One region of the Veillonella sp. CAG:933 genome, then DNA from elsewhere that is predicted to be linked to it. Evidence: riboswitches for the same ligand, from Rfam matches in the RefSeq annotation. Region 1 holds a riboswitch; the other holds the start of a gene.
What was found. Region 1 has a riboswitch for thiamine pyrophosphate ahead of thiC (phosphomethylpyrimidine synthase ThiC). Riboswitches for the same ligand answer to the same signal wherever they lie in the genome.
Positions count from the first base shown of each region.

Region 2: linked by a shared signal. The riboswitch ahead of thiW (energy coupling factor transporter S component ThiW) and the one ahead of thiC (phosphomethylpyrimidine synthase ThiC) in region 1 are both predicted to bind thiamine pyrophosphate.

Region 1 covers NZ_HF986253.1:147-7,594, forward strand. The annotation lists gene QZL64_RS12880 (MarR family winged helix-turn-helix transcriptional regulator) at 161-595, shown strand; gene QZL64_RS12885 (pirin family protein) at 579-1,418, shown strand; gene QZL64_RS12890 ((4Fe-4S)-binding protein) at 1,583-1,792, shown strand; gene QZL64_RS12895 (GNAT family N-acetyltransferase) at 1,871-2,146, shown strand; TPP riboswitch at 2,266-2,367, shown strand; gene thiC (phosphomethylpyrimidine synthase ThiC) at 2,491-3,846, shown strand; gene guaA (glutamine-hydrolyzing GMP synthase) at 4,199-5,734, shown strand; gene QZL64_RS12910 (DUF6414 family protein) at 6,050-6,838, shown strand; gene QZL64_RS12915 (AAA family ATPase) at 6,828-7,448, shown strand, end outside.
Region 2 covers NZ_HF986238.1:18,104-41,875, reverse strand. The annotation lists gene QZL64_RS12665 (hypothetical protein) at 1-84, shown strand, start outside; gene QZL64_RS12660 (YaaA family protein) at 62-826, shown strand; gene hydE ([FeFe] hydrogenase H-cluster radical SAM maturase HydE) at 905-2,023, shown strand; gene QZL64_RS12650 (DUF3100 domain-containing protein) at 2,299-3,087, shown strand; gene QZL64_RS12645 (hypothetical protein) at 3,087-3,566, shown strand; gene QZL64_RS12640 (amidohydrolase) at 3,568-4,896, shown strand; gene mscL (large-conductance mechanosensitive channel protein MscL) at 5,005-5,463, opposite strand; gene cytX (putative hydroxymethylpyrimidine transporter CytX) at 5,791-6,984, opposite strand; gene thiW (energy coupling factor transporter S component ThiW) at 7,095-7,613, opposite strand; TPP riboswitch at 7,773-7,880, opposite strand; gene QZL64_RS12620 (GNAT family N-acetyltransferase) at 8,004-8,546, shown strand; gene QZL64_RS12615 (PTS fructose transporter subunit IIABC) at 8,720-10,711, opposite strand; gene pfkB (1-phosphofructokinase) at 10,716-11,621, opposite strand; gene QZL64_RS12605 (DeoR/GlpR family DNA-binding transcription regulator) at 11,618-12,364, opposite strand; gene bioD (dethiobiotin synthase) at 12,704-13,396, shown strand; gene bioA (adenosylmethionine--8-amino-7-oxononanoate transaminase) at 13,557-14,909, shown strand; gene QZL64_RS12590 (class I SAM-dependent methyltransferase) at 15,093-15,920, shown strand; gene QZL64_RS12585 (hypothetical protein) at 16,200-16,592, shown strand; gene QZL64_RS12580 (AEC family transporter) at 16,596-17,552, shown strand; gene QZL64_RS12575 (hypothetical protein) at 17,541-17,804, opposite strand; gene QZL64_RS12570 (sodium/glutamate symporter) at 18,064-19,347, opposite strand; gene QZL64_RS12565 (M20 family metallo-hydrolase) at 19,838-21,073, opposite strand; gene QZL64_RS12560 (PocR ligand-binding domain-containing protein) at 21,234-22,121, opposite strand; gene QZL64_RS12555 (BMC domain-containing protein) at 22,433-22,720, shown strand; gene pduB (propanediol utilization microcompartment protein PduB) at 22,720-23,535, shown strand; gene QZL64_RS12545 (propanediol/glycerol family dehydratase large subunit) at 23,561-23,772, shown strand, end outside.

The DNA of each region.
Region 1 (7,448 bases):
GCTAGTTAGATACATCTAATTAGATATAATTGAAAGATATCTATATAATCTAATGTAATTTATATGTCCACCGCGGCGGAGAAGGAGGGGTTGAATCCCACCGCCCCAAGGGTTGACGAAATAGTATTTTAGTAAAACATCGTATGAAGGGGTTGATGCTTTGAAAAGTTTAGAAATGAGAGCTTTAGTAGGCCTTCACCGAAGTGTCAATATGCTCGATAAACTGACGGCGGACCTGGCGGCTAAGTATGAAGTGACATTTAGCCAGTTCATGGTGCTGGAAGCCTTGTACAGCAAGGGCGATCTTACGGTGGGCGCCGTGCGCGAGCACATTTTGAGCAGCGTCGGCACAATTTCGGTTATTGTTAATAATTTAGTAAAAATGAAGTATATTGAGCGCTTGACGGATAAAAATGACCGCCGCGTATCAATCCTGCATTTGACTGAAGCAGGTCGCAAAATTATCAGTCAATTGGCACCGGAAAACATAACTATGATAAAGGACGTACTTTCCGTGCTTGATGAAAAAGAAAAAGAAAATTTAGTAGCAATTTTAAGAAAAATTGGAGGTAAGACGGATGAAAAGAACCGTTAAAACAACAATAAAAGGCTTTCAGACAATTGACGGAGCCGGTGTAAAATTAGTGCGTGTATTAGGCAACCAGACAATTAAAGAGTTTGATCCGATTTTGATGTTGGACTCTTTTGACAGTGTAAATCCGGCCGACTATACGGCAGGTTTCCCAATGCATCCGCATCGCGGCATTGAAACAATCAGTTATGTATCACGCGGTAAAATGGTGCATAAGGACAGCCTCGGTAATGAAGAAGCCGTTACCGATGGCGAAGTGCAATGGATGAACTCCGGTTCCGGTATTTTGCACGAAGAATTAGTGCCGGCATCCGAACGCTTATTGGGCGTTCAACTTTGGCTCAACTTACCGCAAAAAGATAAGATGAGCAAACCAAGCTATCACGGCATTAAGCGAGCAGATATTGCCGAAATTCCGATTGAAGGAGGCATACTTCGCTTGTTAGCCGGTTCGTACAAAGAGCATCAGGGCTATGTGGGTGAGCATTTACCGCTCAACTACTATGATCTCCAGCTTGAAGCAGGCGCTGAAAATACGTTGACCATGGGCAAAGATGAATCGGTTATGCTCTTCACATTGATTGGCGATATTGAAGTAGACGGCCAACATATTGAAGAAAAAACGGCCGTTAAATTGACTGAAGGTGACAGCGTTACCATTAAAAACGGCGATAAACCGTCACAAGTATTGTACATCGCATCTAAGGCTTTGAATGAACCGGTAGCCTGGGCGGGCCCGATTGTAATGAACACGGAAGATGAAGTTAGACAAGCCTTTGTTGATCTTAGAAATAATACCTTTGTTAAAACAGAATTAGACTATTAAGCGTTAAGGATGAATTACTGAACAAATTCTAATAATTGTCTAGTTATTAGTATGAATTACTGCGTAATTCGCCGGTTTTACAGTATAATAAATAGTAGAGAGTAGTTAAATTTTAACATCCTAAGTGGGAGTTTGGCCGTGTGACAGAATTAGAGGAGGATTGTATGGCTGAAAAAACATATGAAACTGAAAGTTTAGTGATTCATTGGAAGCCTGACTTGTGTCAGCATGCAGCTAAATGTGTAAAAGGGGCACCCGATGTTTTTGATGTGAGTCGCAAACCGTGGATTATGCCGGAAAACGGCACGACCGAAGAGATTAAAGCGGTTATTGATCAGTGTCCGTCCGGTGCACTGACGTATACGGAAAAATAAGGAGCGGTTTAATCAAATTAGCCTTAAAGCTCAGTTGTATTAACCGATTAAAAGCAAGTTAAAATAAGGAGGTTTCAAATGATTAAAATCGTACATGAAGCGGATAAAAACAGAGCCGCTGCCTATGATGGCGACAAAAATATCGGTGAAAGCACCTATTCGCCATCCGATAAATTCTGGATTATCGACCACACTTTGGTTGATGAAAACTACGGCGGTCAAGGCATTGCCGGCCAATTAGTGGCTGAAATTGTAAAACAGGCACGCGAACGGGGCTTGAAAATTATGCCGTTATGCCCGTTTGCCAAAAAGGAATTCGACCGTCGTCCCGAGTACGCCGATATCCGCATGTAATGGCATTGGCATGTAAATCGGAGTGATTAATACATAAAATTGAAGTCGTCTTAGTCGATTACCAATTTTCATAAATGGTTGTTTTTCACAAAGACCTGTACTATAATGTAGGAAATACACAAAAAAGCTAGGGGAGCCTTATGGATGAGAAAAGTGCGTGAACACTTGACCCTTGACCTGATTCGGATAATGCCGACGTAGGAAAGCTGTACAGGACTTTTAAAGCTCATCCGCGTGGATGAGCTTTTTATTTTGGCTTTTTTGCGTATAACCTATTTAGGGAGATCATGTAACGTGACGATTTTCACGGATTCGCGCTTAGGTATAGCGCAGAGGAGGCTAAAATGAATAGTTCGAAATTTACAGTAAACATGCAGGATGTACGCTTGGCAAAAAGTGACGAATACACGACGCAGATGGATGCGGCACGTCGCGGCTTGGTGACACCGCAGCTTAAAACGGTAGCCGAAAAAGAACAGATGCGTTTGGAAGATTTGATGGCCCTCGTGGCATCCGGTCAGGTAGCGATTCCGGCCAATAAAATGCACATTAGTTTATCGCCGGAAGGGGTAGGCAAACGCTGCCGCACTAAAATCAACGTAAACCTTGGTGTTTCGCCGGAACACAATAATTTGGACGAAGAATTGGAAAAAGTGCGCAACGCCATTGCCATGAAGGCAGAAGCTATCATGGACTTGTCGAACTTTGGTAAAACTCAAGAATTCCGTCGCAAGCTTATCGATATGTCCACCGCCATGATTGGCACCGTGCCAATGTATGATGCGGTAGGCATGCTCGACAAAGACCTCAAAGACATCACCGTAGATGAGTTTTTCTCCGTTGTGGAACAGCACGCAAAAGACGGCGTGGACTTCATGACGATTCACTGCGGTATGAATCAGAAGACGGCGCAACGTATCAAAGACAATCCCCGTTTGACCAACATCGTATCCCGTGGCGGCTCCTTACTCTTTGCTTGGATGGAAATGAACAATCAGGAAAATCCGTTTTACGAATACTATGACCGCTTGCTCGAAATTTGTGAAAAATACGACGTAACCTTGAGCCTTGGTGATGCATGTCGTCCGGGCTGCACCCATGATGCGACCGACGCGGCTCAGATTGAAGAACTCATTACTTTGGGCGAGCTTACTAAACGCGCGTGGGCACACAATGTGCAGGTTATGATTGAAGGCCCGGGTCATATGGTGCTCAATGAAATTGCGGCTAATATGACGCTCGAAAAACGTCTTTGCCATAATGCTCCATTCTATGTGCTGGGACCGTTGGTTACAGATATTGCGCCGGGCTATGACCATATTACGAGTGCTATCGGCGGGGCTATTGCCGGTTCGTGCGGTGCCGACTTCCTTTGCTATGTAACGCCGGCTGAACATTTGCGTTTGCCAACCGTTGAAGATGTGAAAGAAGGCATCATCGCTACGCGTATTGCCGCCCATGCAGCGGATTTGGCAAAAGGCATTCCGGGCGCTCAGGCTTGGGACGATGCCATGAGTAAAGCCCGTGCGGAAGTAGATTTTGATACTATGATTTCCTTGGCTATCGATCCTGAAAAAGCTCGTCGTTACTATGAATCCAGTAAACCGGAATGCGAAGGCACTTGCACCATGTGCGGTAAAATGTGCCCGGCTCGTACCATGAAACATATCTTGGCCGGGGAAGACGTGTCGATTCGATAGAGGTTTGTGATATAATCTATATATAAGCAGATAATGAATAAGAGGACGGAACGGGTAGCCGTCGCCGGATAAGGTGCAAGACCTTTGAGTAGGAGATGTGGGAGTGTCGCCCCACCTTAGTTTTAAAATAGAGGTAACTGTAACTGCGGTTATGATTGCCTCTATTTTTGTTTGTCTGTGACGGACGTAATCGGTGAATTTATTTTTTATTAGTTAGGCGAGACCTTGCTTTCTATGGTATAATAGATTGAATAAATACGTAATAGAACTATTTAAATGTAGCTATGAATATGATTTTGAAGTTTTGACAAAAGCGTAAACATAGGCAGTTGTTACATTAATGGAGGGCATAATGAACCAAAAAGAGCTTATTATCGTTGTCGATTTTGGCGGTCAGTACAATCAGTTGATTGCGCGTCGCGTTCGTGAAAACCACGTTTACTGCGAAGTGTATCCATATGATAAAGCGGTTGCCAAAATTAAAGAATTGAACCCAATGGGCGTAATTTTCACAGGCGGCCCTAACAGTGTTTACGAAGAAAAATCGCCTCGCATTGAAGCGGAAGTGTTCGAATTGGGTATTCCGGTACTCGGCCTTTGCTACGGTATGCAGCTCATGGCGCACACTTTGGGCGGCGAAGTTAAATCCGCTGATGCTCGCGAGTTTGGTAAAACCCCGGTGAAAGTAAACACGGCGTCCCCATTGTTCAAAGGTCTCAGCGAAAACGAAACCGTATGGATGAGCCATGTTGACTATGTAGCATCTGTACCGGAAGGTTTTGAAATCGTCGGTCATACGGCTAACTGCCCGGTAGCGGCTATGCAGAACGTGGAACGCAAATTATACGCTATGCAATACCATCCGGAAGTGCTTCACAGTGAACACGGTAAGGAAATGATCCACAACTTCTTATTTGAAGTTTGCGGTTGCCATGGTGAATGGACAATGGCTAACTACGCTAAAACCGCGGTTGAAGACATTCGCAAAACTGTTGGCGACGGCAAAGTGTTATTGGCTTTGTCCGGTGGCGTAGACAGCTCCGTAGCGGCAGCTCTTATTTCTAAAGCCGTAGGCAATCAATTGACTTGTATCTTCGTTGACCATGGTTTGATGCGTAAAAACGAAGGCGATGAAGTAGAAGCGGCTTTCAAGGATTCCGGCATGAACTTCATTCGTGTAGATGCATCCGACCGTTTCTTGGGTCGTTTGGCGGGCGTTGAAGAACCGGAACAAAAACGTAAAATTATCGGTGAAGAATTCATTCGTGTATTTGAAGACGAAGGCCGTAAAATCGGTGCCGTTGACTTCTTGGCACAGGGCACCATCTATCCGGACGTAATCGAATCCGGCGCGGGCGATGCTGCAGTTATTAAGAGTCATCACAATGTAGGGGGCTTGCCTGCAGTAGTTGACTTTAAAGGCCTTATCGAACCACTTCGCAACTTGTTCAAAGACGAAGTACGTGAACTCGGGTCCGAACTTGGCTTGGCCGACTATTTAGTATGGCGTCAACCATTCCCGGGCCCAGGCCTCGCCATTCGTGTAATGGGCGAAATCACCCCTGAAAAACTCGACATCCTTCGTGATGCGGATGCGATTTTCCGTGAAGAAATTGCGAATGCTAAACTCGATCGTTCCATCAATCAGTACTTTGCCGTATTGACCGGTACGCGTACTGTTGGCGTTATGGGTGACTTCCGTACTTACGATTATACCTTGGCACTTCGCGGTGTAACCACCACTGACTTCATGACAGCCGACTGGGCACGTATTCCGTATGATGTGTTGGATAAAATCTCCGTTCGTATTATCAACGAAGTAAAACATATCAACCGTATCGTGTATGATATTACCTCTAAACCACCGGCTACCATTGAGTGGGAATAAGAGAAAAGTATATAATTTAATAAGATGATATCTGAATGATGAATTTGGGTATGTTAAAACCCTCGGCGTGAACCGAGGGTTTTGTATTTTTATAGAACTTAGTCGTGATAGATTGTATTAAATATATTGAATAATGGGGTCTTATATTATATACTAATCATAATACAAGAACGTTTGTTTTTTTGTTCGATTTAAGTAAATGTAAATTTGCTGTACGAGATTTAAAATAGAGACGTTCAAATAACTGTGTTGATATAAATAATTAGATGGTAACTATATATTCTCGTTTATAGTTTTAGTGAAGGGAGTGAATTAATGTCTAAGAATATTATTAATAAAATTATATATTTTGATAAAGAGACTATTCGTAACATATTACAAGAACGCGATAGAGGTGAACTTTTAAGAACTACGGATATATCTTCTAATTTAGAGTTAGAAGGTGCTATAGGAACAGGTGTTTCGGCAGAAATGAAGCTTGATGTTCCATTTCTTTCAAGAATTTCTTTTTTATTTACAGGCAAGATAAAAACATCATATATTATATCGCAAGATAGGACAACTACCATTTCTTCTACAGAAATTTCTGAGTTTGAGCAATTAAAGTCGTTACTTATTAATATTCCAAACGTCCAACTATCAGACATTGAAAATTCTTCTACTTCTTTTCGTGTGGCAGGTGGATACCTAAAACTTGTTAAAGGGGGAGTTGATAAAGTAGATGCAAAAGAGTTTAAAACTGTTATGGATAGCTATGATGGATATGATACATATAAAGTAGATGAGAAAAGGTATGTTCGTTTTAATAATGAGGCATTTGTAAGTAATTATAAAAGAAACGATTTGCTTACAGCTACAATGACACTTTATTGTATTGAGGTGGGTGAATTCAGTAAAAAACGGTTTGATTTCATCACGGAAATGGGAAAAATGGAACGGTTAATTACTTCTGTAGAAAAACCAAAAACTTTGGCAGAGATTTATCCGCCAAACATGCAACTTAGAGGGTCAACTATTGAAGAAGAAGTTGATGAAAATGATTCAGTGACGCTTTATGATGTACTTTATGCTTGTATAACGACAGAGGTATTTAATGGAAAGTAAAAGAAAATATCATATTATTATTGGGTCAAAGACATATTTTGATATGAGTTTACCTGAGTTTAGAGAAGAGGATAAAGTGGATACATTTCTAGACTTGGTAAAACTGTCTGATTTTTCTAGACAAAATCAACGCAAGTTTGAAGAACATGCTAAAACACTTATTATAAAAAATGACAATTATCATGGAATCGTTGAAGCAGCACATGATCGTTTAGGAGCATTAATTGAAGATTTAACGACAGATGATGCTGAAATATATGTTCATAATCCTCCTCGTATATTAATGAAATATTTAGAAAATAAACAAAAACTGTCATTAATTGAACTTGATGCTAAAAGTGAAAAATATGAAATAAAAAGAAATGTAGATATGTTTGTGAATCAAATTGAAGATATATCATTACATATAATTGGTCAGCATCTGGTCATCAAGGGAATCAGTAAAAGTTTATGGTATCTTACAAATATTAAAAGGGATAAACCATATGTTATTATGTTGTATGGTAATAGCAGCCTTGGGAAGACGGAATTGGTACGTGAAATTGCAAAGTCATTCTTTAGTGGAAAATATTTAGAAAAACATTTATCGATGTTTAAGAATAATAACTAT
Region 2 (23,772 bases), on a different contig from region 1:
TTGCAGGCGCAGTTAGTAGCCGAAGACGAAGCTATGCATGAAGAGGCAGGTATGAGTAAGCATGAAAATACTCCTGTCTCCTAGTAAAACGAAAACCTTGCAGGGCAAGGCTACAGCACCGGTTTTTGCTAAAGCCTTAACCGAAGCCATTGTGGCCCATATGCAAACTTTATCGGCGGAGGCCATCATGAAGGCTCTTAAAGTTAAGGAAGATATGGCGGCTGACTTGGTCGAGTTTTATCAAAACTATGAAACGGCGCCGGAAGGGGCTGCCGCACTCAGCTATTCGGGCCTTGCCTTTAAAAATTTGGCTTGGCAGGATTTGTCTGAAAAAGCACAGGCCTTCGGTAATGACCATGTATGTATTTTATCCGCTTTGTATGGCGTAGTAACGCCGCAGAGTCCGGTTACCGATTATCGGCTCGATTTGGTAGACCGGATTTTTGCCAAAAACGTGATAACCGAGCCGGTAGCTGAAGATCTCCTTAAAGACGCCAAATCACTTTATGATTGCTGGACCGGCAAGGTAACGGCCTATTTTCAAAAGGAAGATTGGCTCTTGAACTTGGCATCCAAGGAATATTCAAAATTAGTGACTCATCCGCATATAGTGACGGTTGAGTTTTTAGAATTAAAACAGGGCGTGTGGAAGCAGCTCAGCACCTCGTCAAAACAGATGCGCGGCCGCCTCGCCCATTATATGATTGCTCATGAATTAACCGAATGGACCGATTTGCCCGCTGAATTGGATGGTTTTGTAAAAGATACGGACCTGCCGGCTACGCTGACAGAGCCGCTTACCGTGGCCTATCGTCGTTCGCAATGAAGACGGTGAAGCCAGCGGATTCACTGATGGGGGCCTATCGTCGTTCGGAATAAATGGAGGAATATGACAGTTCAAAAAATGACAGTACAAGATATACTTAAGAAAGATTTGGTCGGCAATGACACGTTGACCGTCGATGAGTTGCGCTTTTTGATGAGCGTCACCGACGAAGATGATTTGCAGGCTATTTATAAAAAGGCCTATGAAGTTAAGGCTAAATATGTAGATAAGATGGCGTATTATCGCGGTTTGATTGAATTCTCCAATCGCTGTGTGAAAAACTGCGAATATTGCGGCATTCGTCGTGAGAACGATAAAACGGAACGCTTTGATATGAAGCGCGAAGATATTATTAAAATGGCGCAGTGGGCCTATGACCATGAGTACGGCTCCATTACCTTGCAGTCTGGCGAGCGCAGTGATGCGGCCTTCGTGGACTATGTAGTAGACTTAATTCGTGAAATTAAATCTATCGGCGACGGCTCCTTGGGGATTACCATGTGTGTCGGTGAGCAGACTGAAGAAAGTTATCGCCGCATGGTGGAAGCGGGTGCCAGTCGTTACTTGCTTCGTATTGAAACAAGTAATCCGGAATTATATAAGAAAATCCACCCGAATGATGAACTCCATTCTTTTGAAACGCGCGTTAACTGTTTAAAGAGTCTTCGCAAAGTGGGCTTCCAGGTGGGCACCGGGGTTATGATCGGTCTTCCTCATCAGACGGAAGAAGATTTGGTGAATGATATTCTCTTCTACCGTGATATGGATATCGACATGATCGGTATGGGACCATATGTGGTACATCATGACACCCCACTCGGTCAAGAAGCATTGGCCATGGGGATTGATGATGAAGCGGGTAAAAAACGTCGTATTCAGCTGGGGCTCAAGATGATTGCGTTGACCCGCTTATTCTTAAAAGACGTTAATATCGCGGCTACCACAGCCCTACAGGCCCTCGATAAATTGGGACGTGAAAAAGGTCTTGCGGCCGGCGCCAATATTTTGATGCCGATTATTACGATTCCGGAACACCGTGCCAAGTACTTACTCTACGATAACAAACCTTGCGTAGACGATAATGCCGATAAATGTAAGGATTGCTTGACTCGCCGCGTTATGTCCATCGGTGATATGGTTGGCTGGAAACAAAACGGCGACTCTAAGCATTACGGTAAACGTACGGGCTTATTTTAAATTATTAATAAGAATTTTATAAAATCCCGATTGTCATAGAAAACATAAGGGAGAATTGTAAAATTGATAATTATATATTTAAAAAATAAATAAATAGTTAAAACAGGTAATAATGCGTGCATTATTACCTGTTTTTATTTTTAGACTTATCAAGAACTATTACAAATTTATCAAGTACCATTACAAAATAATATAAGTCAAAATATGATTTATAGCGTATAATTGGTGTGTGTAGTTTTTATATGTATTTTTGTTTTCTTCTGGAGGACAAGGTTATGGGATTATTAAAAAACTGGAAGATTCATCTGCTGTGTTTGCTGATTACGTTGGTGGCGGAGGGGATAGGCATCCAAAAATTCGGCATTGTTGTATTTTTGCCACTGTTATATTCTTTGGTAATCGGTCTTGTTATTTCAATTCCTAAACTTAAGATTGTTACGGAAGAGCAAATGGTAGCAGCTACTGATTATCTGAATATTTCAATTATGATTTTGATGACCAAGATTGGTCTTGGCATCGGGCCTAATTTGCATATCATAATGAATTCCGGTTGGGCTTTGATTTTACAAGAGTTGGGTCACTTCTTCGGAACCATTGTTCTCGGTTTGCCAATCGCCCTCTTAGTGGGTATGCGTCGTGAAGCGGTAGGGGCTTGTTACTCCATTGACCGTGAAGCCAATGTGGCGATTATTATTGACCGCTACGGATTCCATTCACCGGAAGGTCGCGGCGTTATGGGCATGTACATTTGCGGTACTTTATTTGGTGCTATGTGGATTTCCGTATTGGCCGGCATGATTGCTCAACTAGGCTGGTTCCATCCGATAGCCCTCGCTATGGGTGCCGGTATCGGTAGTGCCAGTATGATGGCGGCTGCCACCGGATCCATCGTGGCAGTACATCCTGAATTTGAACGTGAAATTATGGCCATGGCAGGGGCTGCCAACTTATTAACCAGTGTTGTGGGCGTATACTTCAGTTTATTTGTATCGTTGCCGATTATGGAACGCTTATACGGCTTCTGTGCCCGTGTATTACGTCATGATTCTGAGGAGGTGCGCTAATGAGTACGGAAAAAACTATGACCTTACAGGAAAAAATAATTCAATTCTTGGTAGTTGTTATTATAGCGGCTGTGATTACAGCGGCCGGTAATATTTTAGACGGTAAGCATGCCTTCGGACCGAGTTTGGTAGGCTGTTTTGTATTGGCCGGTATCGCTTTTGCCGGTGCCGTGCTTTCGTATTTGCCGGGATTTAAAAAATTACCGATGGTATTCTGGGTTTCTATTTTAGGCGTTATTTTATCGATTCCGGGCGTACCGGGTAGTGACTGGATTACCAAACAAGCGGCTCAGGTTACCTTCTTAGCCACAACAACACCGGTATTGGCGTATGCCGGTTTGTCCTTGGGCAAGGATTTAGGCGCTTTTAAACAATTGTCGTGGCGTATTGTTCCGGTTGCCTTAGCCGTTGCGGCAGGGACCTTCGTTTGTGCCGCTTTAGTAGCACAAGTAGTTTTATATTGGGAGGGCGTAATTTAACATGAGTGGATTAACTAAAATAGAAGTAAAAGAACGAGTCTGTGCAGCCATTGAGAAGGCGATGCCAAGATTAATGGAAATTGCCGAAACTATTATGGCAGCTCCTGAATTGGGCTATAAAGAAAATAAAACAACGGCCTTTGTACAGCAGTTGTTTACAGAGTTAAATATTCCGTTTACGACCGGCCATGCTTTGACCGGGGTGAAGGGCCGTTTAAAAGGTAAAAGCGATGCTTATCGCGTTGCCATGATTGGTGAATTGGATGCCATCATTTGCCCTAAACATCCGCGCGCCGATGAAGTGACCGGTGCGGCTCATTGTTGCGGCCATAATGTACAGATTGCCAATATGTTGGCCGTGGCCATCGGTTTGCAGGCCGAAGGTGTTTTGCCGGAGTTAAACGGTGAAGTTGTTATTTTTGCCGTACCGGCTGAAGAATATGTAGAAATTGACTATCGCAATAAATTGCGCGAAGAAGGCAAAATTAAGTATTTAGGCGGCAAGCAGCAGCTTATCTATGAAGGCGCTTTTGACGATATTGATATGGCTATGCAAATGCATGTGGAAACAGCGCACACCGAAGGCGGTGAAATGGGCTTGGGCTCTACATCGAATGGCTTTATCGGTAAGTTGATTAATTATCACGGTAAAGCGGCTCATGCAGCCGGCGCCCCTCACGAAGGTGTCAATGCATTGCAAGCCGCTATGATGGGGGTTATGGGAGTCAATGCCATTCGTGATACCTTCAAAGAAAGCGACTATGTGCGGTTCCATCCGATTATTAACAGTGGCGGCAGCTTAGTAAATGTAGTGCCTGATTATGTGGCTATGGAAAGCTATGTGCGGGCGGCCAATGTAGAGGCCATGATAGCGGCTAATAAACGCGTTAATCGCGCTCTCAAGGCCGGTGCCGATGCAGTGGGTGCAACTTGCGAAATCAACGATTTACCGGGCTATTTGCCGATGCGTAATGATGCCATTATGAATGAGTTTTTAAAAGAAAATTCCATTCCATTATTTGGCGAGGCTAATGTAATTCAAGGCGAACACATGGCCGGTAGTACGGATATGGGCGATGTAGCGCATATTATACCGGTTATTCATCCGTGGGTTGGCTGTATTGAAGGCGTTCTTCACGGTGCCAATTACAAGATTTCCATTCCTGAAGTAGCCTATACCAAAACTGCGCAAGCTTTGGCCATGACCATTGTTGACTTGCTATATGGCGACGGTGAAGGGGCTAAGAAAGTGCAGGATAATTACAAACCTGTATTCACTAAGGACGAGTACATTAAATTAATGGACAGCATTAGTGAAGGTGAAAAATAATTATTAATATTTAAAACGAGCGAGAGCGACGAACTGTTAAGTCCGTCGCTCTCTTTGTCCATTACGAGGCAAGCTCTTCGATAATGTGGGATTTTTTTGGATGGCCAATTAGCTGGCTTTAACTTCCGGTGTCAATTCAGAAGTACAATGCGGACAACGCGTTGCTTCTTCGTCTACGTCCTGTTTACAGAATGGGCAAGTACGCATTGGTTTAACCGGTGCTTCTTTTTTAGGATATAGATTGTTGATTTGTTTGATTACTAAGTAAATCGCAAATGCTACGATGAGGAATTGAACTACCGCATTCAAGAAGCTACCGTAAGCGATAACCGGAATACCGGCTGCTTTAGCTTCAGCCAAAGTAGCTGCCTGCTGGCCGTTCAAGCTGATGAAGAAATCGGAGAAATCGATACCGCCTAAAAGTAAACCGATCGGTGGCATGATGATGTCGCTAACTAAGGAAGATACAATCTTACCGAAAGCAGCGCCGATAACAACACCGACTGCCAAGTCAATTACATTGCCGCGCAATGCAAAATCTTTAAAACCTCTTAAAAAATCGTTCATGGATATACGCCCCTGTCTAAAAACTTATACACAGCCACTTTGGCTGTTTACTTATAGTTGTCGGTCATTATGATTTATGATAGTTAATACCGACTTATTATTGCAAATTCAGTATAGCATAGAACGAGAGCAGTGTATATATAAAATATCGATTTTTTTGAAACTAATTATAGAAATTCGATATTTTAGTAAAATGTACTATTATTTAAGCCAGTGTAAAGTAAATTTGTGCCCCGAAATATAAATTTAGGCTATTATAAATATGGTTTGCCGGAAATAAGAATGAAAAAGAGCTCTGAATCAGTCGTGACTCAAAGCTCTTTTTTATTAATCTTGAATTTTACCGGTAAAACGGCCGACGATGTATGTCAGAACTGCAATGACAATCATAACCGGGAATGTGGTTCCCAAAGGTGTTTCATAGGTCATCACATTTCTGTATAAGACAAACCCGACTAACCAAAGAATCAGGTTGGGAAGGTAAAATTTACGCCCAGATGCATCCTGCTTAAGGAGAAAGTATTGGGTAAAGAGAATCGCGATCATGGGCGTGAAAACCGAACCGATGAGGAACAAGAAGTTCTCATATTCTGTCATAGGTACTAAAATGGCTAATACAATGCCGAGTACCGTGAGGCTGATAGCCGTTGTTTTTTCAGACAATTTCGGAAAAATGCTGACAAAGCTGACACCGGCGGAAAACGCATCGAGATACGTTGTCGTTACGGTGGCAAAGATAATGATTAATAAAGGCCAGAGGCCGAGCCCCGTTTTTAACATAACGGCGGCAATGTCTGTTTCGCCGGCATAAATAGCGGATCCGAGACCGATAATATACATCCAAATGCTGACAATGGTATATGTTAAGGTACTCACTACCGTGGCTGCTACGGGGCGTTTGGCTGTACGTGTATAGTCAGACACGAGCGGTAACCACGATAACGGCATGGCAGCGGCCAGTTCAACGGCGGCACCGAAGGAAAGACCTTGGTCTTCCGTTAACTGTAAAGCACCGGCCACGGCTGAGGACGGATCAAAAATAATGAAACTGAGCCAAATGGTAAGGCAGAATAAGAGTGCTACGGCTACGAGGTTTAAACGGGTAAGATTACTGTAACCGAGGACGAGCCAAAGAATGATGAGAACGCCGATTACGAGGGACCAAACGGCAGTACCCCAAGGTAAAATCGCATTGGTAGCGGCGGCGCCGGTAATAATCATGACGGTAGTCCAACCGATTAATTGCAGTACGTTGGCCAAGGCAAAGCCGGACGCTCCTTGACGGCCAAAGCCGATACGAACGGTTTCCATGGCACTGCGGCGCGTGTTGGCACCGATGAGACCGGCTAAGAAAAATAGAAAACCGCCGATAATATGGCCCAGCAAAATGGCAATGACGCCTTGCTCAAAGCCGAGTGGTGCGAATAACGTGCCTGTAAAAATTTCGGCAATGGATAAGGCGGCGCCAAACCATAAAAGACCGTGAGATAATAATTTCGTTTCAGAAGTAGCTGTACTCATAGAATACCCTTTCTCCGGCATCAAGGGACCATAGGCGGCCAACCGACAATCGGCGCTTTCAGCTATGCTGAGGCGTCAACAAGGGCTTAGGCACGGTCTATAGATTAGGCCTACTGATGCTGTTTTAATTGCGCTAAGGCTCCGGTGCTGCGTAATGTATAGAGCAAAATCCCTGCCAATAGGGAGCCACCTATGGTAGAAATCAAAAAAGGAACCACATAGGTATAAAACGCAATTTGACCGGCCGATTTACCCAAAACGATAATGGCCAGCGGGTAGGCAGAAAGACCGCCAAGAATGCCGGTACCAAATACTTCGGCTAAGAGCGTTAAGAATAGATTGCCGGTACGATTATAGACAATGCCGGCCAAGAGGGCACCCCACATACTGCCCGGAAAGGCGAGTACACTGCCAAGGCCCGTAACGAGACGCAAAGTGCTGGCGCAAAAAGCTACGCCCACCCCGTAATAGCGACCCAATAATACGGCGCAAAGAATGTTAATCATATGTTGTACGGGGGCACATTTACTGATGCCAACGGGAAAGGAAAAGGTGCTGCCTACTACGGCTACGGCCACTAAAATACCGGCCATGGTTACTTTTTTTACATTACTGGTAGATTCGTTCATTACAAACTCCTGTAGCGGTCGAGACTTACTGGTCTCCTCTCACGCCGGAACACGGCTTCCCTTCGCTGTAATGACAGCTGTCGGGCGCTCCCCCGCCAGCCGGTCTGTTTTGACAGACAGCATAAAAAAACAGAGGCACCAATACGGTGCCTCCGTGAGAAAGTCGCTATAACATCTTCCTACGACGGCATTATCCGTACAGGTATAAGGGTCGAAGTTTGATGACTTCCTCTCAGCCTACGTTCATAAGCTCCCCTGAATTTTCTAACGTGATTATAGCACAGGCGGCGCATGCTTGCAATGTTTTATTGTCAGACCGTTTGAAAATAGGGTGAGAATGTTTTATAATAAAGCGGATATATTACACCTGAAAAAGGAGGGGGAGATACTATGAATATCGATGTTTTACCGATTGGGGCGGACGATGTGAAAACATTGCGCGACTTATCGATGAGAACATTTTCAGAAACATTTAGGGATGAGTACACTGACGAAGAGTTCGACACCTATTTTAATACCTCGTTGGCGGAAGCAACGTTACAAGCGGAGCTAACTGATTCCGAATCACAACACTTTTTTGCCGTAGTAGACGGCCAGCCGGTCGGTTTTTTGAAAGTTAATGTAGGCCGTGCGCAAACTGAGCAGGAATTGCCACATGGTTTTGAAGTACAGCGTATTTACGTATTGGCTGATTACCAAGGACTCGGCCTTGGTAAACTTCTCTTTGAAAAGGCTCTGCAATTAGCGACCCAAACAGACTGTGATTATGTTTGGCTCGGTGTGTGGGAACATAACTACAAAGCTCAGAAATTTTATGCTAAATTCGGTTTTGAAAAATTCGGGGAGCATACCTTTGTGGTAGGTGATTCGAACGATACGGATTGGCTCTTGCGTCGTTCGGTGGCAAGTATCCGTGAAGAATTGAACAAATAGAGTTTTCATGCGACTTAAATTATTCAAGTCTGCCTGAATGATCAAGTGAGATTAAAATTTAATAGGCAATATGGCAATACCCCTGAATCCATAGGACTCAGGGGTATTTTTATAAGGGTTAGGCATTGCGTGTAAAAATTTTATGCATGAGGTTATTGTCTATTAGCCGGATATTAGGCTTTTAACGGTTTTTTCAAAATAGCCAATAATAAAGCGGTCACAACAGAGCCTACTAAGATAGCCAATAAGTACATGAGCGGGTTGCCGATGGTAGGTACTACGAAAATACCGCCATGTGGAGCGCGCAAGGTACATTCAAAGGCCATGGATAAAGCACCGGCTACAGCTGCCCCAACGATACAGGATGGAATTACGCGAACCGGATCGGCTGCGGCGAATGGAATAGCTCCTTCGGTGATGAAGGAGAAGCCCATAACATAGTTGGTAATACCGGATTTACGTTCAGCCGGAGTGAAGCGATTAGGGAAGAACGTTGTGCAAAGGGCGATAGCCAATGGAGGCACCATACCGCCGGCCATAACGGCCGCCATAACACCGTATTCGCCGGTAGCGAGAAGACCTGTGCCGATTACATAAGCCGCTTTATTTACCGGACCACCCATATCAACGGCCATCATGCCGGCAAAGATGATACCGATAACGATACGGCTGCTGGTGTCCATGCTCTTCAAGGCGTTCATCAAGCCTTCGTTAAGTGCACCAACAGGTGGGTTAATAATGAAGGTAATGATGATACCCATGAAGAGTACCCCCAATACCGGATAGAGTAAAACCGGTTTGATACCTTCCAAAGATTGTGGTAAGCCGGAGAAAACTCGTTTTAATAAGAGCATGAGATAACCGGCCACAAAACCTGCCAAGAGGGCGCCGAGGAAACCGGAACCGCCTGCGTTGGCGAGATAACCGCCGACGAAACCGACGGCAAGACCCGGACGGTCGGCAATACTCATGCCGATGAAACCGGCTAAGACCGGCAACATGAAGCTGAAGGAGGCACCGCCGATTTTCATGAAGAAGGCGGCCAGTTCCGTACCGGAACCGAATTTACTTGGGTCGGCCGGATTGAAGTCGTCGAATAAGAAGGCGAGGGCAATAAGGATACCGCCGCCAATAACGAACGGTAACATATGGGATACGCCGTTCATCAAATGTTTGTAAATCTGGCGACCGAAGCTGTCTTGGGCGGTAATGGCATTTTTGTCGGCTTTTTCTTCGCCTGCTTCGAAGATTGGCGCCTTGCCGGACGTTGCTTCTTCCAATAATTCTTTGGCTTTATTGATGCCGTCGGCTACTTTTACCTGAATGAGCGGTTTGCCGTTAAAACGCTCCATAGGAACGCTCTTGTCGGCTGCCACAATGATACATTCCGCATTTTTGATGTCTTCGGCGGTGATGGCGTCTTTAACGCCGGCTGCACCGTTTTGTTCTACTTTAATGGTAATGCCCATGTCAGCAGCTGTGCGGGTTAAGGCTTCAGCGGCCATAGCGGTATGAGCGATGCCGGTAGGGCAAGCGGTTACTGCCAGTACGCGATAAGAGCCGTCGGCAGCTTTAGCCGGCATTGCTTTTGGTGCTTTTGCCGGTTGTTGAGCCTCTTGTTTAGCGTTAGGCGCAGCGGTAGCGGCTGTGGTTACGTTTTGTTCCACAATAGCTAATGCTTCCGTTTCTGTCATTTTCGGTTTGAATTGGTCTGCTTCTTTTACATCAATTAAAGCGAGGAATCCTTCAACGGTTTGTGCTTTGATGAGCGCTTCTTTAAATTCGGGATCCATGATGAGGGTTGCTAAGTTGGCAAGAACCTGCACATGGGTATCGGCTTGCCCTTCCGGGGCGGCAATCATGAAAAATAGGCGGGTCGGTTCGCCGTCCAGGCTTTCGAAGTCCATGCCTTCCGGCACCGTCATAGCGGATAGGCCCGGTGCTTTTACGCCGATACTTTTAGCATGCGGGGTAGCAAGCCCCATGCCGAGACCGGTGGAGCCGGATTCTTCACGAATCAATACATCTTTGATGTACTGTTCTTTATTTTTTAAATTACCGCTTGCATCCATCAATTCGGCCAGTTGGCGAATGGCGATATCTTTGTTGGTCGGATGGGCGTTCAATTGAATTGATTGCTTCTGTAGTAAATCCGTAATTTTCATGATATTACTCCTTCTCCAATAATGCTTCTACTTGTTCACGATTTGCGAGCCACTCTTCAAAGGCGGACGCTGAACCGGCGGCGACGCCCATAGCCAGGGCTTTGTCATATTGGCCATCCGATTCGATATAGCCGGCCAAGAAACCGGCCACCATGGAATCACCGGAACCTACGGAATTGACGAGTTTGCCTTTCGGTACGGGGCTGGTTCGTACCTCGCCGTTAGCATCAACTAATACGGCTCCGTCAGCGGCTCTTGATACGAGGACGTTCTGAGCACCTTTGGCCTGTAATTGGCGGGCGGCTTCGATGATGTCTTTTTCCGTTGTAAATTTTGTATGGAATACACTTTCTAATTCGTGATGATTCGGCTTAATTAAAAACGGTTTTAAATCGAGTACATTCATGAGTAAATCTTGGGTGGCATCGACGATGATGCGAATATTGCGAGCGCTGAGGCGCTCCATGATATCACGATAGGTTGTTTCCGGAAGTCCTTTGGGAATGCTGCCGGAGAGAACTAAGGTATCACCGCTCTCTAACGTATCAAGCTGTTTGTAGAGCTTAGCCATGGCGTCTTCGGTGATAACCGGACCTTGCGCATTGATTTCTGTTTCACCGTTGCTCTTTAATTTCACATTGATGCGGGAATACCCTTTTTCAAGTCGAATAAAGGCTTCTTCACAACCTTCTTCGCGCAGTTGACGAACGATTTCATCGCCCGTAAAACCGGCAATGAAGCCTAAGGCTGTGTTCTCGTGGCCTAAATGACGCAACATAATGGATACATTAATCCCTTTACCGCCGGCTACGATGAAGTCTTCATAGGTGCGATTAACGCCGTTTGCTTCAAAGCCGTTAACGCGCATGACATAGTCGAGGGACGGATTAAAAGTAACCGTGTAAATCATGGCTCTACCTCCTTAATTTCAGTATAGTTATGATAAGCACCTTTTACTTTAGTTGTAATAATCGTTGCACTTTCCAATGGGGCAAACGTAACAGACGATATTTTGTCAAATTTTGACGAATCACAAAGTACGTAAGCACGATGACATTTATGAATCGCTTTGGCTTTGATAGCTGCTTCGGCCGGATCCGGTGTACTGAAACCGCCTTTTATGCTGACGCCGTTGGTTCCGAAGAAGCCTTTGGTAAAATTAAAAACATCTAATTGTTGTAAAGCTGTGTCGCCAATGATGGCACCGGTAACCGCTTTTACCTGACCACCAAGGAGAATGACACGACGATAACGGGCTGCCAGCGCTGCTGCATGAGATGTGCCGTTTGTGACAAAGGTTACATTTTTAGCATTTACAAAAGGTAACATCATTTCCGTCGTGGTGCCTGCATCGATAAAGACGAAGTCGTGCTCTTCAATGAGAGTGGCTGCTGCTTGGGCAATCGCCGTTTTTTCATCAGTAAACAAATTGGCTTTCGTCGACATATCGGGTTCGGTGGTGAAATAGTCTACATCGCAACTTACAGCGCCGCCGTGCACCTTTTGTAGTAAGCCCTTCTGATGCAGTTCGGTTAAATCGCGACGAATCGTGGCCGCGGAGGAATCAAGGTCTTGCACCAACTCCTGTACGGTAACGGCCCGTTTAGTCCGTAACCGTTCGAGAATTAAGGATTGCCGTTCTTCTGATAGCATGGGAATCTCCTCTGTGTAACATCACATATATTTTATTAATTATATTAGTATTTTGCTTAATTATGGTTTATCTTAACTATAATATAATCATAATCGCTCATTTAGTCAATGATGAATGACGTTTTTTGAACAAATGTAATCAATAGTGGTAAAAACGATGATTGAATGCCTTTTGGGTATATTAAAAATGCAATTTTTAAAAATCTTTCGATTAAATTATAAACCATACTAAAATGGTTCGAGTTGACAATAACCCCTTGGCGTGATTAAATTAAATCAAAATCAATTTGTTAACCACGTGTTAACAAATAGGGTAATAATAGAGGAAGGGATGTTATTATGGCACAACTCGAATCAAAGAGTAAGGGCTTATTTGTATTGGGCACGGGAACGGATATCGGCAAGACATTCATTACCGGCCTTTTGGTGAAAACATTGCGAGACGGTCAATATAAGGCCGGTTATTATAAAGCGGCGGTCAGTGGTGCGCCGTCAATTGCAGCCAGTGATGCGGGTTATGTGAAAAAAGTGGCCGGCATTGATGTACCGGACGAAGATTTATTATCTTATTTATATGATCATGCCGTATCGCCTCATTTGGCAGCTCAATGGGAAGGTCATCCTCTTGAAAAAGCCGTAGTAGAAGCGGCTTTTGCGAAAGCAAAAGAAAACTTCGAATACGTCACCATGGAAGGTAGCGGTGGCATTATGTGTCCATTGCGCTATGATGAAACGGCACATATTTTTCTGGAAGACGTTATCCAATGGTTCAATTTGCCGACCTTGTTGGTAGCTCATGCCGGATTGGGTACGATTAATGCTACGGTCTTGACCATCGAATACTTGCGGGCTCGTAATATTCCGGTTAAAGGGGTTATTTTAAACTTCTATACGGATAGCCCGATGGAACGGGATAATAAGCTGATGATTGAAGAATTAACGGGCGTACCGGTAATTGCTTGCGTACCGGAAGGGGCTAAGGACTTAGGTGTTTCCGCGGATACGTTAGCCGCCTTATATGACGAAGTGTAAGCAATATTTTTTTCAAACAGCAACATGTAAGGGTTATATATAAGTTTTTACATATTAAGTTAGGTTACGTATTAGTTAAGTTAGGCGCGTATCAGGCTGCGAATACAGTTAACATACGTAATGATTAGGTATAGGTATTTAGAGGTAAAAGGAGTTCAACATGAGTTCACAGGTGTGGGTTGAAAGAGATTTAGCGCATATTTGGCATCCTTGTTCACAAATGAAGGATTATGAAACATTGCCGCCCATTGTTATTGACCATGGCAAAGGTTCGTATTTATATGATGTAGACGGCAATGAATATATCGATATTATCAGCTCTTGGTGGTGTAATTTATTGGGGCACTGCAATCCGAAAATCAATGCGTCCATCAAAAAACAGCTGGATACATTGGAACATGTTATTTTTGCTAATTTGAGTCATAAACCGGCTATTACCTTGGCGGAAGAGTTGACTAAAGTATTGCCAAAAGGACTCAACAAATTACATTTTAACGACAATGGCTCCGGTGCCGTTGAATGCGCTCTTAAAGTGGCTTTCCAGTATCAATATCAAACGGGGCATCCGGAACGTCAGAAATTCATGTGTCTCACTGAAAGTTATCACGGGGAAACCATGGGTGCTTTGGCTGTTGGCAGTATGGATTTATTTGCTAAAATGTATCAGCCAATGCTGATGGAAACAATCCATACGGAAGCGCCGGATTGTTTCCGTTGCCCATATAATAAGACGCGTGAAACCTGTGGCTGCGAATGTTTCGAGCATATGGAAGAAAATTTCGCCAAACATAGTCATGAATTGGCGGCTGTTATTGTGGAACCAATCGTACAGGGCTGTGCGGGTATGCGTATCTATCCGCCATTGTATTTGAAAAAATTACGTGCTCTTTGCGATGAATACGGCGTCCTTCTTATTGCGGATGAAATTGCCACCGGTTTTGGCCGTACGGGCAAAATGTTTGCGTGCGACCATGCCGGCATTACACCGGATATCATGACCATTTCCAAAGCCTTGACCGCCGGTTATATGCCGATGTCCATCATGGCTGTTACCGATAAGATTTATGATGCCTTCTATGCCGATTATTTCGAGTACAAAGCGTTTATGCACAGTCATACCTATGCGGGCAATCCATTGGGGTGTTCAGCTGCGCTGGCTACTTTGGATATTTTGCAAAACGACGGTGTCTTAGCGGCGGCGCAAGATAAAGCGGTCTTCTTGCACAATGCCTTGGAAGATGCATTGGGTAAACATCCGAATGTGGGTGAAATTCGTCATATCGGACTCATTAATGCCATTGAATTGGTTAAAGATCCGGCAACGAAAGAACCATTGCCAAGCAAAGCACGTACAGGCTATCAGATATACAAAAAAGCATTGGACCATGGTTTATTGCTTCGTCCATTGGGTGATGTGCTCTACTTCAATCCGCCGCTCAATACGGATAATAAGACATTGACTGATGCCATCGATCGTACGGTGGAATCCTTTGCCGATGTATTAGGAAAATGAGAGGCCCCCATATTAGGTAAATGAGAGGCCGATATATTATGAAAATGAGATTATATCTCAAGATAATATGCATCTGAAAATAGGCTATTATTCGTAATTGGTATTTGTCACAGGAACAAAATAAGAGTACTCTATATATAGAAAATATTAGAATTGATATAAATTATCAATAGGAGGACTTTTATGAGCAATGTGCGAGTAACGAATATTCACGAAAATGAAGTGGAATGGCGCTCAGAACAAGAGGCGTGGAATAATCGTTCCGAATTTTTTGTGGAATTACATGACAAACAAGAACGTGCTGCGCAAGTTACGAATTTTATAGATTTTTTGAAAAAACATAACTTGTTACCGGTTCCGGGCGGTCGTACCCTCGATGTAGGCTGCGGTGTCGGTGACTACTCCTTGGGCCTTGCCAAACTGGGGTATCAGGCTACGGGCATCGATTTATCGAATGGTATGATTGCGGGCGCTCGTAAAATAGCGGAAAAAGAAGATCTTGATTTGGACCTTTACGTAGGTCCGTGGAGTGAAACCACTCGTGAAGAACTCGGCTGGGAACGTCAATTTGATTTGAGTTACAGCTTTTTCTGTCCTGTTATGTTTGACATGAACAATATTGAAGCATTGACCAAGACAAGCCGCAATGCCTGCTTGTTCGTTGGTTTTGCCGGTCGTCAGGACACTATCGTGGACGCTTTATATGAACACTTTTACGGTCAAAAAGACGACTTCAAATGGCAGGCTAATGTAGATGATGTTATTGCTACGGTTAAAAAAGTTGGCCAAGACGTGGCAGTGGAATATGTAAACGTGCCGGAAGTGGAATTTTTCACGGAAGAAGAAGCCCTTCGCTACTTTACTATGCGCCTTCATTCGGAAGAATGGGGTACGGAAGAAGCTATGCGTGCTGAAATTTTGCCTTTATTGGCGCCGTATCGCACGGAAGACGGCCGCATTCGTAATACATCGGAAGATAAGGTTGCGTGGGTTTCCTGGCGCGTTAAATAGCCTTAATTTACAAATAAATTAAATAAAGCCACGGTAGCCGAAGATGATTACGGCTTACTGTGGCTTTTTGTAGTGGTCTGAATGATAGCAGTTCAGACCATTTTCACTTTTTTAGACTTGAAAACTCAGTCTAAGTGGGTATAATGTTGTGTATGCTAAACAAATCGATATAGTTTAGTATGGATATTAGCATGACACTAGCATGCCCATTAGCATGGATATTTTATAATGTAACTTTTGATTTATTTAGGTTTTAATTTATATAGAAAGAGGCTAATTATGAGACTACTGAATAGAACATTGGCCATGTTAGGCCTGGTAGGTACATTGAGCCTATCATTGTTAGCGCCTGTACAGGCAGCGGATTATTGGTATTATGTAGGTGCCGACATTCATGATAACACAACATCCATCGACAACAGCAGCGTCGACAAAGAAGACGATGTAGCCCAACTTTGGATTCGTGTAATTCAACCGGGTGGAGACTATTATTTTGAAAAAATGGAAATTAAGAAGAATGAACGCACCATCCAAACCTTGGATATGCAGTATTTCCATCAAACCGGCATCGCTTACGATAAAAGCGAATACACTTATGATTCCAAACCGGCCGCCATTCAGGCAGGCACTATCGGCGAATCGCTGTATAATTTAGTGTGGGGTGCCAAGTAATAAATGATTTTGCATATTTTCCTGACGACGGTTCTGCCTATATTATTATTGGTCCTCATCGGCTATTTTATGGATAAAAAATTCCACATGGACCTTGATACACTCAGTAAAATGAACTTCTATGTGGTGGCGCCGGCATTTTTGTTTACGAATACATACAGTTACAACGTGACCGCTGAAAGTGCCCAAGTAGTGTGGCTCACGGTGATTGGTTTTGCGGCCACCTGGCTGGCCAGTTTGGTTTTTGAAAAAATGTTGGGCCTGTCCCGTGAAAAAAGCGGTATCTTCCGCAATGCGGTACTCTTTAATAACTGCGGTAACATTGGTGTGCCGCTTATTGTATTTATCTACTCCAATGAACCGTTTTTACAAGACGGCTCGCCTATATGGCTGCAGGCGGCTATCGCCATTCAAATCGTTGTCTTTGTTTGGCAAAACATCGTGACCAACAGCCTTGGCTTTTATTTTGCGGGACAGGGCAAAATGAGTAGCACTGATGCGGTCAAATTAGTTTTTAAAATGCCGATTATTTACGCCGTAGCCTTGGCTTTAATTTGTAATTTCGGTAAAATTCCCGTGGATCAAACATTCTTTTGGCCCGTCCTTACCAATGTGAGTAACGCTCTCGTCATGGTGGCCCTCTTTACTTTGGGCGTACAACTGGCCAGAACCCCGTTCAACTTCTTTAATCGCGACGTTATGTGGGGTAGCGCGGTCCGTTTGATTGTGGGACCATTAATGGCTTGGCTCGTTATTTGGCCCTATGAACTCATAGCCGGCCCCGTTTCGGAACTCGTTATGCAAGTCCTCGTTATCTCCGCGGCTGTGCCGGCCGGCGTAACCACAGCACTCATTGCGGGCGTACTTCGTACCGAAACTGAATACGCCACCCAACTAGTCGTCGCCACCACCGTGCTGTCGGCCGTTACATTGCCGATAGTAATTTTATTAGTTAAGTAAAACACGCGAGCTTTTTTGCGAAGGCCGTGATGCAATTTCTAAGGCTTGGTTTTGCGCAGCAAAAAGACTCTCAGAAATTGTATCACGGCCTTCTTTTCGCAGAAAACCTCTCGCCGTTTTATAACGGGGAGAGGGACTTTGCGCAAAGCCCCTGATGGAGTGTTCTACGTCGCTAAAAACAGACATAAAGTACTCTGGGAAGAAGAAATGGAGAGGTCCACATCTAAGGGTCTTTTTTGCTTGCAAAACCAAGCCTCTATCTCCCACCAACGCCGGTAAGAACAGGCATAAAGTTCTTTGCGCAAAGCCCCTGATGGAGTGTTCTACGTCGCTAAAAACAGACATAAAGTACTCTGGGAAGAAGAAATGGAGAGGTCCACATCTAAGGGTCTTTTTTGCTTGCAAAAACCAAGCCTTAGATGTGGAGCCTCTCCATTCTTTATAAGTTTATGCTGTTTTTAGCTCTGATGTAGAGCCCATCAGGAGCTTAAGGACGAACCTTATGCCGTTCTTACCAAGTCCCCATCCACGTAATAATAATGGCATTGACGAAGTCAATCAAGAAGGCACCAACGAGTGATACGATGAGCCAAGCTTTAGGGGACGGACCGTATTTTTCAGCCAAGGACTGCATGTTGGCAAGACCGTTGGCAGTAGCACCCATGGCAAAACCGATACCGCCTACGCCGAGCATAACGCCGTCGTAGTTTTTACCAAAGAGCAAGAAGTAACCGAGCCATGCGAAGACAATCATGAGAAGTGTCTGAGCAAGGAGGATGACTACGAGCGGTAAAGCCAAGTGAATCAATTCGTAGAGTTTCAAGCTGTTGATAGCCATGGTAACGTAAACTGTTAAGGCTACTTCGGATACTACATTGAGGCCGCCGCCTTGTACACGATACATACCGGAGAAATCGCCGATGTTACGGATAACAGCTGCTACGAGCATGGCACCGATGTAAGCAGGTAAGGTAATGATGGTGTTGAGGTACGCACTAAGTACGGCACCGAGACCTACGGCTACGAATACGAAGCCGGCTGCTTTTAATACGCCGTTTACGTCGGTTGTTTCTTCTTCTTCAAGAATAGACATATCGAATACATGCGGTTCCAATTGAGCTGCTGCCGGATTATCAGTATCGGCTGCCGGAATATTTTTAGTTGCATTTGGCGTTGTGGCCGGATCGATATGTTGTGTACCCGGTGTTTTAATTTTGTAGTGTTTGATTAAGAATTCGCCGAAAGGTCCACCGAGTACGAGGGCTACTACCATCCCGAAGGTTGCTGCTGTGATGGCAACGGTTGTGGCACCCGGAATACCGTAAGTGGTTTCAAAATATGGACCGAAGGCTGCCGAGGTACCGAGACCACCCATGAGGGAAACAGCACCGGCCAAGATGCCGTAGTGGAAGTCAATGCCCATGGCACCGGCAATGGACATACCCAAGAGGTTCTGAACAAAACCGAGAATGGAAGATACAATTAAGTATAAGATGAGAGCTAAGCCACCGTATTTGATGAGTTTTAAGCTGGCCATCATACCGATGGTGGTAAAGAATACTAAGAGGGCTACGGTAGATAAGGTGTTGTCAAAATCTACTTGTAGAATTCCGTATACACGCAAACCGGAAAGGATAAAAGCGAACGGTAGACCACCGATTACCGCAGTCGGTAAGCTGAGTTTTTGAAATACGGGAACTCGGTTTTTAATCCATAAACCGATGAAATACGTCACAAATGCGAGTGCGACCGCTTGTACGCTACTGATTTTGACTGTCAAGACTTCTGCGCCCATAAACAACGCCTCCTTTAAGCAAGCTGACTCCCTTATTAAAAGGGGCTTCATAATACAGGTGGGTAACCGTAGTAGTTGAATTAATTGGAATAATGATGGCATCCGGTATTATGAAACTGGAAAATGATGAGTACGGAAGGAGAGTTTTACGAGTGAAAAAGCCCTTCCTTTAATAAATATTTCAACTTGATAATATTATACTATGTGATTGCGTAAAAATACAATAAAATTTCAGTAAACTTCTATGTATACAAAAATCATGAGAATGCATTTAAGCCGATATATATTAGAATTCGTGCCTTAGTTCTTATAAAATATATTATATTATAAATTCTATATGTTGTTTATTTGTGCATAAAATATAACTAATTATACACATAAAAACAAATGTAGTTACCTTAAAAACACAATAAAATAAATAAAAGTAGAGTATATAAGGACATTTTTATATACTCTACAAAATGTATAAATGTATAGAAAATTTTGTATATTACTGTTGGTCTAAATAGAGGATAAGGTCTTTCAAATATTTTGTACCGGTTACTAAATCCTGAATGTCGATGGCTTCGGCCGGGTTGTGGCTTACGCCGGCGCGACAAGGAATGAAAATCATGCCTACATCGGTGTAATCACCCCAGTTCATGGCATCGTGGCCGGCACCGCTGGAGAGGGTCATATAATTGTACTGTTTAGCTTGAGCCACCGTTTCCATGGCTTTAATCATAGAGTCTTTGACCATGAGCGGGATTTCATCGGCGATTAGCGTGGTGTCGATAGGAATCTCGCGTTGGGCGCCGACTTGTGAAATGGCGTGCAGAATGTCTTGGGTAGCGCGCGTTTTGGCTTCGGCGGAAATGCTGCGAATGTCGAGACCTAAGGTTACTTCGCCGGGGATGACGTTCATGACACCTGGCGTGGCTTCGATAACACCGACGGTAGCTACGACCGGAATAGGTTCGCTGTTTTGAGCAATCCGTTCGGCAGCAAGGATGATTTCGGCGGCTGTACACAGACCGTCGTGGCGGTGATTCATAGGCGTGGCTCCGCTATGACCGGCGGTGCCGTGAATATGCACCTTATAGCGTGTGGGTGCAGCGATACCGGTTACGATACCTATGGTGTGGTTTGTTTTTTCGAGAACAATGCCTTGTTCGATATGAAGTTCTAAAAAGGCTTTTAGGGGCGTCGTAAATTTTGCATGAGGAAGGGTATCCGGATTAAAGCCGCGTTCTTTGAGTACTTCATAGAGACTGAGTCCCTTTTTATCGCGCAATGTTTGCAAACGATCGAGACTCAATTGACCGCGCATAGCCTGGCTTCCCAAAGTGGCACTGCCAAAGCGGCTTGATTCTTCGCACATGAAGAGGACAATATCAAGCGGATGCTCCGGCATTTCTTTTGATTCTTTTAAATCGGTGATAACTTCCAGGGCGGCCACGATACCGGCAAGACCGTCGTAGTTACCGCCTTGGGGCACGCTGTCGGTATGGGACCCCATCATGATGGCCGGGGCGTCGGGATTATGACCTTCGTAACGGCCGATGACATTGCCGAAGTCATCGATGCGTAAGCTTAGACCAAGCTCTTTCAGCTGTTTTATGAGATAGTTCCGTCCCTGCCAATCCTCATCAGTAAAGGCAATGCGATTGATTCCCGGCACACCTTCGATGGTGCTTATGGTTTGCATGGCGTTGAGATGTGCTAATAGGCGTTCTTTATTAATCATGGGGGCCTCCACAAATTAAAAATTGAATAATGATTTATAGTTAGCAAAAAAGCAGTATTTAATTCAATTGTGAGTTAAATACTGCTTTCATATTTGCGGATATATTTTGCTAAGAACGTTTAGAAATTCTTGCAAAATCTTTTGGCTATAAAGCTATTTTTTAAAATCTGTATTTACGACGATAGGAATGCGGTGTTTCCGAAGTAGCTTCTTTGAAAACCTTGCAGAAGTAGCTGGTTCGATTATAGCCCAGATTACGAGCAATGGATTCGATAGATGAGTCAGAACCGCGAAGCATCAATTTGGCCTGTTCCAATTTGCGTTCATTAATATATTGCACGAGGGACATGCCCGTTTCTTGTTTAAAGATTTTGGACAAATAGGATTCACTTAAGTAAACGTGGGAGGCAATATCCCGTAGTGAAGGGTTGTTGTTTAAATGCTTGTCGATATAAACAAGAGCCCTTTTTATTTCCGGACGATACGACGTTTTCATATGATGCTGTACATCGGATTTACTGCTTTGTAATTCAGGAATATCAAGACTGCGGTTTAATATGTCCGGGAAATAATGGCCGGCCATAAGGTTCAATACTTTAGAGGCACTATTTATTTCTTCCGTAGAATAAATGGGCAATTGACGGTAATACATTTTGGCCGTTGTGTCGTTTTGCCAATCACTGCGTGCTGCAATTTGTGGCAACTGCGGATCCGTTACGGCTGTTTGACCGGCACAAATAAAGCCCAGTAAATGACCTTCATGAATTACGGGCACAGAAAAGTCTACAATGCCTGCATGACAGCGATAAGCAGACGGGCAATGTCCTTTGGATGCTTCGAGGCCGCCATAGGCGTCGCAATAGGCGCAAAGACGCGACAATGTAGGATGACTGCGAATATACTTGCAAAAATTACTGAAGTTGTATTTGCACGAAAGCACACGACCGCGCAAATCTACATATACGGCTGCTAATTCCGTAATGTTTGTAAAATCACGCATGATCTCATTAATCATGGTTGTTTCTGTCTTAAAATTACCGGTTGGCATCGTTGCCACCCCTCTCTCTTTTCTGTTTGTATGGGCGTACAAAACAAAAGGATTAAAAAATAGTAATACAACAAATAACTAAAACTCATGATAAACACAGAACTTACTGAGGTTTTATGATTAATCGTTATACCAATTATAACAAAAAATTGTTAAAAGTAGAACAAAAAAATCAAAATTCGTAAAAATGTGTTAAAAAATGGAATACTAGTATTTTGTATAATTAGCGTATACAGAAAACCGCAAAATGTGGTGAATATTTGAATTTTTATTTTTTGTTTTATGTGCGCCCAAGATAGGAGATGAATTGTATGTCGCAAGAAGCACTAGGTATGGTTGAAACTAAAGGCTTAGTCGGTGCTATTGAAGCCGCCGATGCCATGGTAAAGGCCGCCAATGTAGCCCTCGTGGGAACTGAAAAAATTGGTTCCGGTCTCGTAACCGTTATGGTACGAGGCGATGTAGGTGCCGTAAAAGCATCTGTCGATGCCGGTGCAGCAGCTGCCGAACGAGTAGGGCAAGTTGTCTCGACGCATGTAATTCCACGGCCTCACAAAGATGTGGAAAGCGTTATCTTAAAGGAAAAAGGTGAAGCTTAATGAGTAATACGGATCAAATGGTTGATGAGATTTTGAAACGCGTTTTACAAAAAGCCGATAACTTATCGGCAGCCACCCCGAATCAAAGTGAAAGCAAAGGAGCGGAACAAATTATGGCGAACAGTTGCAGTTTAACAGAATTCATTGGCACGGCAAAATTTGGTGATACTATCGGTTTAGTAATCGCTAACGTGGATCAACAAGTATTGGATGCCATGAAATTAACAAAAAAATATCGTTCAATCGGTGTTGTAGGTGCTCGTACCGGTGCCGGCCCTCACATTATGGCCGCTGATGAAGCCGTAAAAGCTACCAACACTGAAATCGTAAGCATCGAACTCGCGCGCGACACTAAAGGCGGCGCCGGTCACGGTTCCTTAATCGTATTCGGTGGCGACGACGTTTCCGACGTAAAACGTGCCGTTGAAGTAACGCTTAAAGAAGTTGAACGTACTTTCGGCGACGTATACGCTAATGAAGCAGGCCACATCGAATTACAATATACAGCTCGCGCAAGCCATGCTATTAACACCGCATTCGGCGCTCCTGAAGGCAAAGCATTCGGCCTTATCGTAGGTGCTCCGGCAGCTATCGGCGTGGTAATGGCTGATGTGGCTGTAAAAGCAGCTAACGTAGACGTTATCGGCTATGCATCTCCTGCAAACGGCACAAGCTTCTCCAACGAAGTAATTTTACAGATCTCCGGTGATTCCGGTGCAGTTCGTCAGGCTGTTATTACAGCTCGCGAAATCGGTAAAGAATTATTAGGCACTTTAGGTAGCGAACCTAAAAATGATGCTCCTTCTTACATTTAACTTCGATAGAAAGGAAGCTTGACATATGAGATCAAAACGTTTTGAAGTATTAAGCAAACGCCCTGTTAACCAGGATGGTTATGTAAAAGAATGGGTGGAAGAAGGCTTTATAGCCATGGAATCGCCGCAGGATCCTAAACCTAGTATCCGCATTGAAAACGGTCGAATTGTAGAACTTGACGGCAAACGTCGTGAAGATTTCGACTTGATTGATACATTTATTGCTAATTATGCAAT